One region of the Psychrobacter sp. van23A genome, then DNA from elsewhere that is predicted to be linked to it. Evidence: riboswitches for the same ligand, from Rfam matches in the RefSeq annotation. Region 1 holds a riboswitch; the other holds the start of a gene.
The links. Region 1 has a riboswitch for thiamine pyrophosphate ahead of thiC (phosphomethylpyrimidine synthase ThiC). Riboswitches for the same ligand answer to the same signal wherever they lie in the genome.
Positions count from the first base shown of each region.

Region 2: it holds a riboswitch for thiamine pyrophosphate, as region 1 does, so the genes downstream of both, tenA (thiaminase II) here and thiC (phosphomethylpyrimidine synthase ThiC) in region 1, are expected to answer to the same signal.

Region 1 is NZ_CP132595.1:117,094-123,126, forward strand. Features, by position in the region: gene RAH45_RS00510 (EamA/RhaT family transporter) at 1-468, shown strand, start outside; gene RAH45_RS00515 (fructose bisphosphate aldolase) at 629-1,519, shown strand; gene thiC (phosphomethylpyrimidine synthase ThiC) at 1,606-3,585, opposite strand; TPP riboswitch at 3,848-3,970, opposite strand; gene RAH45_RS00525 (oxidative damage protection protein) at 4,139-4,429, opposite strand; gene argH (argininosuccinate lyase) at 4,773-6,033, opposite strand, start outside.
Region 2 is NZ_CP132595.1:1,855,680-1,861,712, forward strand. Features, by position in the region: gene rpoD (RNA polymerase sigma factor RpoD) at 1-1,196, shown strand, start outside; gene RAH45_RS07915 (multidrug effflux MFS transporter) at 1,461-2,708, shown strand; gene RAH45_RS07920 (TetR/AcrR family transcriptional regulator) at 2,695-3,285, shown strand; TPP riboswitch at 3,411-3,528, shown strand; gene tenA (thiaminase II) at 3,651-4,298, shown strand; gene RAH45_RS07930 (class I SAM-dependent DNA methyltransferase) at 4,385-5,083, shown strand; gene RAH45_RS07935 (YbeD family protein) at 5,305-5,616, shown strand.

The DNA.
Region 1 (6,033 bases):
CTCGCTGCTTTGGTTTATCGTCCGCAGCACGGGCTTATAAATAGCCAAGCAAAGCAGACGCCACTTTGGTTATTTGGCGTTTGGCTCGGTTACGGCGTGATTGATATTTTGTTCAAACAAGTTGCCAAGCAAGGCGCGGCGTTTCCTTTAACTTTATTTGTGACCTTTGGGCTGGCAGGTTTGCTGCTACTCGTTTACCTGCTTAGCACGCGCGTGCGTTGGCAGGGCAATGCCCTTAGCGCAGGATTATTACTTGGCGCGCTCAATATGGGCAATATCTATGCTTATGTACGCGCCCATCAAGTATTGTCTGAGTCGCCAAGTATCGTCTTTACAGGCATGAACGTCGGCGTGATTGCGGTGGCAACCTTGATAGGGGTTGGGGTATTTAAAGAGCGCCTCAATCGTATCAATATCGTCGGTTTATTATTGGCGATTGGCTGTGTAGCGGTATTGTTTTTGCTTTAATAATGCCACTATGAAATAGGTAAAATTTTAACTTATCAACAATAGGCAGGTGGCATGTCCTATGATAAGGTAACTGACAGTCAGGCTCATACTATTGAGGGCTGATTGACTTATTATAATAACGTTTGACCCTTATTAATTAGGATAGGATACCCATTCAATGGAATACGAAAAACAACTACAGCATATAAAAAATGGCTCAGGATTTATCGCCGCGCTTGACCAAAGTGGTGGCAGCACGCCAAAAGCATTAGAGAACTATGGCGTCAGCGGCGATGCTTATGACAATGATGAAGCGATGTTTGATTTGGTGCATGAAATGCGCACCCGTATTATGACTTGTGATGCCTTTGATAATGAGCGTGTACTCGGGGCGATTTTATTTGAAGATACCATGGAGCGCGAGGTTAATGGCAAACCGACCGCCAATTACCTATGGGAAGATAAAAATATCGTACCTTTTTTAAAGGTAGATAAGGGTTTGGCTGAACACATGAACGGCGTACAGGTGATGCGTCCGATGCCAAATCTAGACTTGTTGCTGGATAAAGCAAAAAATTATCCGGTATTTGGCACCAAGATGCGCTCAGTCATTTATGAACCAAGTGTCGATGGTATCGAGCTTGTCGTCCAGCAGCAGTTTGATGTCGCAAAGCAAATTCTTTCTAAAGGTTTTATGCCGATCGTTGAGCCAGAAGTGGATATCAACAGTAGCAAAAAGCATGACTGCGAAATCATCCTTAAAACTAGTATTTTGCACAATCTTGAGTTTTTAGACGATGATCATCAAGTGATGCTAAAACTGACTTTGCCTGAAGAAGACGGATTTTATCAAGAGCTGATTGATCACCCAAAAGTGCTCAAAGTGGTTGCGCTATCAGGCGGTTACAGTCGTCATGACGCCTGTGAAAAGCTTAAACAAAACCCCGGTATGATTGCGAGCTTCTCGCGCGCTTTTACCGAAGGCTTAAATAAGCAACAAAGCGACGCAGAGTTTGCTGATACGATTAATACTTCTATTAAAGAGATTTACGAAGCGTCAAAGGTTTAATCTACTATAAAGATAAAACTGTTTGCAATAAAAAGCGCTACTTATGAGTAGCGCTTTTTTATGAATTAAGGATTAACGTTAATCGCTTAAACCTCTTTATACAACTGGCGACCCTCGGCATGATATTTTTGCGTCATCTCGTCCATGCCTTTTTTAATATCAGCGCGGCTCATCGCACTAGTAGCCTGAACGCCGTTTTCTTTTGCATCTAAACCTTTAGCATACTCGCGCACGTTTTGAGTGATTTTCATCGAGCAAAACTTCGGTCCGCACATTGAGCAAAAGTGCGCAGACTTGTGCGCATCTTTTGGCAGTGTTTCGTCATGATATTCACGCGCCGTATCAGGGTCAAGCGCCAGATTAAACTGATCATCCCAGCGGAACTCAAAACGCGCTTTGGACAAGGCATTATCACGTGCTTGTGCGCCCGGATGGCCTTTAGCAAGGTCGGCAGCATGAGCGGCGATTTTATAAGTGATGATACCGTCCTTGACGTCCTTTTTATTGGGCAAACCGAGATGCTCTTTTGGTGTTACGTAACAGAGCATCGCCGTGCCAAACCAGCCAATCATCGCTGCGCCAATGGCACTGGTGATATGGTCATAACCAGGCGCAATATCAGTGGTTAATGGCCCTAAAGTATAAAAAGGTGCGTCGCTACATAGCTCAAGCTGCAAGTCCATATTTTCTTTAATACGGTTCATCGCCACGTGTCCAGGGCCTTCAATCATCACCTGTACATCATGCTTCCATGCGACTTGCGTCAACTCACCTAGGGTACGTAGCTCACCAAATTGCGCTTCATCATTGGCATCTTGCAAACAGCCCGGACGTAAGCCATCGCCTAAGCTAAATGCCACATCATACTGCTTCATAATCTCGCAGATATCTTCAAAATGCGTGTATAAAAAGCTCTCTTTATGATGGGCCAAACACCACTGCGCCATGATAGAGCCGCCACGCGAGACGATGCCCGTCAAGCGATTGGCGGTTAGCGGTACATAACGTAGCAGTACGCCAGCGTGAATGGTAAAGTAATCAACGCCTTGCTCGGCTTGCTCAATCAAGGTATCGCGGAATATCTCCCACGTTAAGTCTTCGGCAACGCCATCGACTTTCTCTAAGGCTTGATAAATCGGCACCGTACCAATTGGCACTGGTGAGTTACGAATCAACCATTCACGGGTTTCATGGATATGATTGCCGGTCGATAAATCCATAATGGTATCGGCGCCCCAGCGCGTTGCCCAGGTCATTTTTGATACTTCTTCATCGATAGATGAGCCGAGCGCTGAATTGCCGATATTGGCGTTAATTTTCACTAAAAAATTACGCCCGATAATCATCGGCTCAGATTCAGGGTGATTGATATTATTGGGGATAATGGCGCGGCCTGCGGCAACTTCGCTGCGGACAAACTCAGGGGTGATGATTTTTGGCGTATTGGCACCAAAGCTTTCGCCATCGTGTTGGCGCATATCGGTCAGTTCGTGCTGCTTTTGCGTCTCACGAATGGCGATATATTCCATTTCAGGCGTGATAATACCGCGACGCGCGTAATGCATTTGCGTGACGTTCTTTCCTACTAAGGCGCGACGTGGTCTATCAATATGCGCAAATCTTAAGTTAGCAGTACTGATATCACGGGCGCGCGCTTGTCCGTATGAGCTAGATAAACCTTTTAACTGTTCAGTATCGCCGCGCTCAGCAATCCAGCCTTCACGCAGCTTTGGTAAGCCTTTGGTCAAATCGATCTCGACATTGGGATCGGTGTAAACGCCTGAGGTGTCGTAGACATAAAATGGTGGGTTTTGCTCCCAATCGTACTCGCTTACCCCTTGGATAGGGGTAGGGTCAAGGGTAATCTCGCGCATCGGTACTTGGATATCGGGCCGTGAGCCCCCGATATAGACTTTTTTAGAAGCTGGTAAGATGCGGTGTAAGTCGCGAGCGTCTTCTTCAAAACGCGCATCATTTGCGGTACGATGGGCAGGCGTTTTTAGAGCGTCGGCTTTTTTGTCAGAAGTTTTGGCAATAGGAGTTGAAGTATTTTGTGTGAGGTTCATATGCTGTCCTAGCGTGTTGGTTTTTGAATAAAAGCAACACCGCCAGTAGCTGCGGGGCAAGACGATGCAAGATAGACAAATTCAATCATTAAACGTCTGCACTATTATTAAATTCAACTTTCATTGAAAATGAATCTAATGCCGTTGTTAAATGATTGGTAGGCGCCGCTTTTTATTGCTTTCCTCATGGCCGCGTAAAAACGCTAGCACATGAAGTATGAGCAATAATAAAAAGGCATTTCTGCGCGCCCTTTGTATATAAAACATAGTCTTAAGACTTCCCTGCGTCGGTACTAACCGCATCAGGTTCGGCGGGTGATCTCTCAGCGAATGTATGAAATAGCTTAAACTAAGCTTGTCATACACCGCACCCCGAGTCTGTCAGTGTTGTAAATCAGTCTCATACTAACAAACTATAGGGATGATGCCTAGTCATTTGCCGTTTGTTAGTAGAGAGGCAATCTTGCTGTTATTAATGTAATCACTGTCTTTTAATCAATGACAGCTTTTCAATTAATGACATTCTTTTTAATTAATAAAATCACCGTGCGTATTATTTTTCTGGTGTCCAACCTTGCGCGCGCTCGTAGACTTCATTGTCCAAAAACTTCTCGCGTTGCTCAGTTAAGAACTTTTTGGCTTCAGGGTCCATCATGCTGAGATGGTTTTCGTTAATCAGCATGGTTTGCTGCTCAAGCCATTCTTTCCAAGCTTTGTCAGAAACGGTTTCTTGTAGCTCTTGACCTTTTTTATTAGGAAATGGCGGATGCGGCATTTTTGGCAATTCCTGCTTATATTTGCGGCAAAATACGGTATTGGCTTGTGGATTAAAAGTCTCAGTCATCAGGCAATCCTCATTAATTAGTGGTATTAAATTATCGTGTCGAATATTGGTAATCTATCATAACGCGCTTGCACGATTTAGCAAAGCGTATCAGGTGTAGAGAAGGTAACATCAAATCTATAGTCGGCGTACTTTTAAACCGCTACGGTGTTGCTCGCCCTAGATGTACTCAGTGTACTATCTGCGGTAGATCGCCTTGTAGCGATTTTAAAATTCCTTGACTATATCCAGTGCTGGCAAAATCAGGCATGACAAAAAAACACCCGCACAATGGCGGGTGTTAGAGAAAAGCGCTAGTTTTAAAGCACAGTTTTATTGCTAGCTTCAGCTTTAAAAAAGGCTTTTAAGCAAACGATTTTAGGCGCGCACGTCCATTAACCACCGCCTGTTTGACTTGATTTGGCGCGGTGCCACCTAAGTGGTCACGAGCAGCCAATGAGCCTTCTAACGTTAAGAAGTCAAAGACATCATCACCAATGGCGTCGCTAAATTGCTGAAGCTGTGCCAGTGATAAGTCATTTAAATCAACGCCCTCACGAATGCCCAAAGCAACGGCATTGCCGACCACTTCATGGGCATCACGGAATGCCACCCCTTGGCGTACCAAATAATCGGCTAGGTCAGTCGCCGTTGCATAGCCTTTCATGGTAGCAGCGCGCATGTTTTCCTTATTCGGAGTAATATTCGGTAGCATATCAGCAAAAGCGAGTAGCGAACCCGTCAAAGTATCGACGCAATCAAATAGCGGCTCTTTGTCTTCTTGGTTGTCTTTATTATAGGCAAGTGGCTGGCTTTTCATCAGGCTTAATAATGTCATCAATTGGCCAAAAACCCGCGCCGCTTTACCGCGTACCAACTCTGGTACGTCAGGGTTTTTCTTTTGCGGCATAATAGATGAGCCAGTACAGAAGCGATCTGGTATTTGCACAAAGTTAAATTGCGCTGACATCCATAGGATAACCTCTTCGCTCATACGCGACATATGCATCATCAAAATAGAAGCTGCCGAGGTAAACTCAATGGCAAAATCACGGTCTGAGACGGCATCGAGCGAGTTTTGGCAAATACCTTCAAAACCTAGCAATTTGGCCGTGATGGTACGATCGATTGGAAAGGTCGTGCCAGCAAGGGCAGCGCTACCAAGCGGCATCTGATTGATACGGCGACGGGCATCGACCAGACGCTCGGTATCGCGGTAGAGCATCTCAAACCATGCCATCACGTGATGACCAAAGCTCACTGGCTGCGCGGTTTGCAAATGGGTAAAGCCCGGCATAATGGTGTCGGTATGCTGTTCGGCTAAATCTAGTAAACCGCTTTGCAAACGTACCAGTAGCGCGATGATATTGTCGGTTTCTTCACGCAACCATAGACGAATATCGGTCGCAACCTGATCGTTACGGCTACGGCCAGTATGTAGTTTTTTGCCAACCGCACCGACGATATCCGTCAAGCGCGATTCGACGTTCATGTGCACGTCTTCGAGCGCAATCGACCAGTTAAACTCCCCAGCTTCAATCTCGCGCAGCACCTGCTGTAAGCCATCGATAATGGTCGCAACCTCATCAGCACTTAAAATGCCGCATTCTTTCAGCATGGTTGCA
Region 2 (6,033 bases), 1.4 Mb from region 1:
TTCGTCTGCGTTTAGAAGAGATTGAGAACCTGTTTATCAAAGCCAAGCAAGCTTTGCTTGATTATGGCCGTGGTAGCGTAGAAGCGGAAGCAGCTTATGCCCTGCTTGCTGAGCGCTTTATGATGCTCAAGCTCAATAATCGCTTATCAGACCAAGTCATGGCAATCATGCATGATGTCTATGACGATGTGCGTAAGCATGAGCGTCAAATCATGCGTTTGGTGATTCGCCGTGGCCGTATGCCGCGTGACGAGTTCCGTAAGACTTTCCCAAGCAATGAAACCAACGTCGATTGGCTGATTGAACGTATTAAAGGTAAGCCTGCGTTTGCTGGCACGCTAGAAAAAGTCGCCGACGATGTGATTTTATTGCAGCGCCGCATTCGTGACTACGAGCAGCAGCTCGATATGAAAATCCATGATATGAAAGACGTCGCACGCCGTATGGCTGTCGGTGAAGCTAAAGCACGCCGCGCCAAAAAAGAAATGGTCGAAGCTAACTTACGTCTTGTTATCTCTATCGCTAAAAAATATACCAACCGTGGCCTGCAATTCTTGGACTTAATCCAAGAAGGTAACATCGGTCTGATGAAAGCAGTCGATAAATTTGAATATCGCCGTGGTTATAAGTTCTCAACTTATGCGACATGGTGGATTCGTCAGGCAATCACCCGCTCTATCGCTGACCAAGCGCGTACCATCCGTATCCCTGTGCATATGATTGAGACTATTAATAAGATAAACCGTGTCTCTCGTCAGTTGCTACAAGAAATGGGACGTGAGCCGACACCTGAGGAATTGGGCGAACGCTTAGAGATGGACGAAGTCAAAGTCCGCAAAGTGCTCAAAATTGCCAAAGAGCCTATCTCAATGGAGACACCTATTGGTGATGATGAAGATTCACACCTAGGTGATTTCATCGAAGATGGTACGATTTCAAGCCCAGTTGACGATGCGACGGCGGCTGGTCTACAAGAAGCCACGCGTGATGTCTTGAGCAATCTGACTGAGCGTGAAGCACGCGTCCTTAAAATGCGCTTTGGTATCGATATGCCAACCGATCATACGTTAGAGGAAGTCGGTAAGCAGTTTGATGTCACGCGTGAGCGTATCCGTCAGATTGAGGCAAAAGCGCTACGTAAATTGCGTCATCCTTCACGTTCTGAGCATCTGCGCTCGTTCTTAGAAAATGACTAATTTATCTAGACATGCTTCATTGTCTAAAAGTTTCTTAAAATTACATCAAAAAAGCTGAGCATGTCTCAGCTTTTTTGTGCCTGTTATTTAATGGTAGTTAGTAGTTAATTATTAGCTTTTATCTATTGAATATTAAGCCGCTATAGCATTACATAAGCAATTGACTCATAAAAATATTGCCTTTATTTAAAATAGCGAGTATAACTACCTACCGTTCGGTAGTTATACAAAGTTAAATAGATAAATAGTTAGTAGTGCACTCTTATGAATAAACAAACCAATGTAAAACACATCAATCTCAAAGCCGTCATCTCTCTTGCCATCATTGTGGCGCTTGGCCCTGCAGCGATTGACATGTATTTAGCCTCAATGCCAAACATGGCAACAGACCTCAATACCTCCTACGCCACCACACAAATCACCTTGACCGTCTTTCTTATCTTTATGGGCTTAGGGCAACTGGTCTTTGGTCCCGTATCTGACGCCATCGGGCGCATCACACCATTATTTGCAGGCTTACTGGCATATATTGGCGCTTCCGTATGGGCGATGTGGTCACAAAGTATTGAAAGCCTAATCTTTGCCCGTATCTTGCAAGGTCTTGGCGCCTCGATGGCTATCGTGGTGGTGATGAGCATGGTACGCGACTTAGTCGATGGACCAAAAGCGGCACAAATTTATGCTTTATTAAATACCATTGTGGCATTAGGTCCAATCGTCGCGCCAGCAATCGGTGGTATCGTCGGTGCGCATTATGGTTGGCGCGGCGTCATGTTTATTTTGGCGGCGTTAGGTATGATTGTGCTGATTAATACGCTGTTGAATATCAAAGAAACTTTGCCAAAAGACAAGCGCATTCAATTAAATATAAAAAATATTACAGGCATTTATATCGCTATATTAAAAAACAAAACCTTTGTCTTTAATCTATTTGCGCTATCTGCGGTGTATTTCTTTTTGTTTGCCTACATCGGTGGTTCTGCTTATGTCTATCAAACCGGCTACGGTCTTAGCCTAGAGCAATTTGGTTTTGTCTTTGGCTTGACCAGCATCAGTCTAATTTTAGGTGCTTCTTCCACCGCTTATTTGGTCAAAAAAATATCAGCGTCACATTTGGCTTTAATCGGTGCCGGTGTCATGATGCTCGGTAGTGCCGTCTGCATCGTCGCTTATCTACTATCAATGGGTTTGGTCGGTATTGTCACTGGCATTGCCTTGGGATTATTTGGTCTTGGCGTATTGGAGGCGACGTTGATGGCAATTGCAATGGACTCGCAGCGCAGCGCTTTGGGCTCAAGCGCGGCTTTATTGGGCGCCATTCCTATGTTACTCTCATCTACTGCCACGCCCATCGCGGGACAATTGGTCGAAATAAACACTTTATATTGGTTAATCTTGCTAGGTGTTATGGGGCCGATTATTTTGGCGTTGGTTTATTTTAGTTCTAGAAGTTTAAAACCTGATAGCACTGTCGCCACACCATCATTAGAGGAGGCCTATGCAAAGTCATAAACCACGCTCAAGCGCTAAGCAACGTATTATTGATGCCGCGTTTGAGCCTTTTTTTATGCACGGCTATGAGGGCGCATCACTCAGTGATATTGCCAAGGCTGTGGGCATCCGCAAAGCCTCTCTCTATACGCATTTTGCCAGTAAAGAAGCGATATACTTAGAATTACTACAAGATGCGCTCGAGTTAGAATGTGCATTTATTGAATCATGCTTTGCGACGGTTAGTGAATTCCCTGCTCCCGGTGAAGCGTATTGCCGAGCGTTTGAAGTACGTTATGAAAGCGCAATTACCTTACGGTTTTTAATTCGCATGGCCTATGCCGCACCTGTGCATTTGACTAATACCAGCGCGGCGACTTTTAATGTCTATATAAAGGTGTTGACTGAGCAAATACAGCTGGCTCTGAAGCCTTATGAGCTCGACTCTGCGCAACTAGCGCTTTATACCGACGCCTATTTAGGCGTTATCGATAGCTTAAGTGTGGAGCTACTATATGCAGAAGGCTTATATGAGCGCCGTTTTAAAGCCATGCTGATGCTCTACCACACTGCCATTGCGCAGCTTACTAAAAAATAACTTTCTAAATGTACGTTACTTTTATATATGGTTGTTTGAGCATCGCTTGCTAATGATGACTGTTCTCGCCTATCATAGGGACGCTTGGTCATCTTATAACCATAAAGACCAACATTTGAATCATAAAAACCTTGTCGGGGTGCTTTGATTTTGACGCTTTAACTACAATCAAAATCATGGCTGAGAGTTACCCGCGAACCTGATGCAGTTAGCACTGACGTAGGAAACAAGCGTGTCGATATATAAGTCACAATTACTTTATGTTTTGCCAATCTATTTAACCTAGACTGGCAAATTTATTGTGCCTTATTATCTCTTTTTTTCTGCCATTTGCTTACTGCACTTTATAACAGTAAGTGAAAACTATGGATTACCAAACACTACGCAATAACTGTCCGACTTGGGATGCTTATATTGGACATGATTTTGTCAATCAACTGGCAGCAGGAACGCTCGCCCCTGACAGCTTTCGCCATTACCTTGTGCAAGACTATTTATACTTAATTCACTATACCCGCGTGATGGCACTGAGCGTATATAAGAGCGACACGCTGGCACAAATGCGCGTCGGTCAAGCCGGTATCAACGCCATGCTTGATTTGGAAATTGGCATGTATTTAGACTTTTGTCAGCAGTGGGGAATCGCGCTTGAGGAAGTTGAAAACGCTCCTGAATCGCCAGCCACCATTGCCTACAGCCGTTATATCTTAGATGCGGCAATGTCAGGCTCGCTAGCTGAGCTCTATGCTGCAATTGCACCTTGCTTGATGGGTTATGGGGAAATTGGTAAGTCTATAAAAGAACAAGGATCTATCGCTGATAATCCGTATCAGCCATGGATTGACGTGTTTTCCAGTCAGGAGTTTCAAGTAATTACCGCACAAAACGAAGCACAAATTAATACGCTATTAGCCGATGCCAGCCCTGCTCAAGCAGCCAAGTTCCAATACTTATTTAATGCCGCAGCGCGTATGGAAGTCAATTTTTGGCAGCAGGCGTTAGATTTGTCTTAATTTATAAACAATCTGGCTTGGTTCTAAAAAAGCCCTCTAGAATCAAAAATAATGATCAATAATAACGATCCACAAGGAGAAACATCATGGCAGCATTCGATGAACACGCAAGCGCGTATGACAGTTGGTTTTTTGACAATCAAAATCTGCTGACCAGCGAGCTAAAGCTGGTCGCTCACTTCTTAGATAAAGACAGTGAGATATTGTCTGTCGGCTGTGGTAGCGGACTGTTTGAGTCTCTACTGGCAAAAGACTATGACATTCATATCAAATATGGTATCGAGCCGTCAAAAGATATGGCTGAAGTCGCTGAGAAGCGCGGCTTACAAGTAGATATCAGCCCTGCCGAAACCTGCGAGATTGAGCCCAATAAGTTTGACATCATCATGTTTAACGGCAGCGTCAGCTATATCAGCGATTTAGATGCCTGTATAAAAAAAGCCTTTGGCGCTCTAAAAACGGGCGGCAAACTTATCCTGATTGATGTGCCAAAAGAAAGTGGCTTTGCCAGCTTATATAACCTTGCCAGCGCGGTAGATACGTGGGAGCATCCACTACTTGCGCACATCTCGCCTGCTGATCCTTATCCTATCGAGCTGGTGAAGTCAGCTAACTGGCGTACCTCTGATGAAAAACTCGCCTTAATGCAAGCCAATGGTTTCGTTGATTTTGAATATGCGCAGACTTTATTGACCCATCCTATGTATGCCAACGACAAAGTCCAAGAGGTCATCGAAGGCTATGATCGCGGCGACTACGTGGCAATTTGTGGTTATAAAAAATAACGGTTTTAATGTGCGTTATCGCTGGCTGACACTTGAATAATACGCCGAACGCCCTTATAAATGGTGCATAAAGCGCTTATCATATTTCAATAAAAAATAAGGACCACATCATGACTGATGATCCAAAAGACACCACTACTCCAAACACTGACAACTCGAGCACCGAAAGTCAAGGCAGCAATGCTAGTCCAACGTCGAAAAGAGAAGTTAAAGTGACAGAATTGGTCGCTAATGACGGTATCTTAAAAGGCAAAAAAACCGATGTGCAAAACCCTGAGCTGTGGGAGTTCCCAATGAACTATCCAATGAGCATCATCGGTCATGAAGGTGAGCACGAAAGCTTGCTTAATGAAGTGAAGCTTATCTTGGGTAGCCAATTCCCTGAGTTTGATTTGGCCTCTATGGAAGTCAAACCCTCAAAAACAGGACGCTTCCATTCGGTACGTGCCAATTTATACTTAACCACCGTTGAGCAAGTGAACACGCTTTATGCGGCGCTTGATAATGCAAGAACCGTACGTATGGTGGTTTAAAGTCAGTTTTGTTAATTTTATAAAATCTAGCCCGTTTTTCATCCGAATCGTCACTCATATGGGTGGCGATTTTTTATTGTCTGCGGTACAATCTCCACCCGAAATATAACTGCTATTTAGACAATTGGCCTTTATAAATTTAGCCAACAATAAAAAGTAAATCCGCGCCATTTTTTACAAAACTTTTATTATTTTTCTTATCGGCATCTAACCCTTATCCCATCGTCCTTTGCCAAAATTTGGACACGCTTTACCCTCGCATCAACATAGTTTGCCCTTAAAATCAATATAGCATTTTCAAAATTTTCCCGCTATATTGTGCCCACCTACTAACAAATACGCTATATGTAGTGCTCAGTGATTTGAATCGTCACTATGAGCTGCGGCATCGTTTTGCCTAAAAAAACATCTGCCATG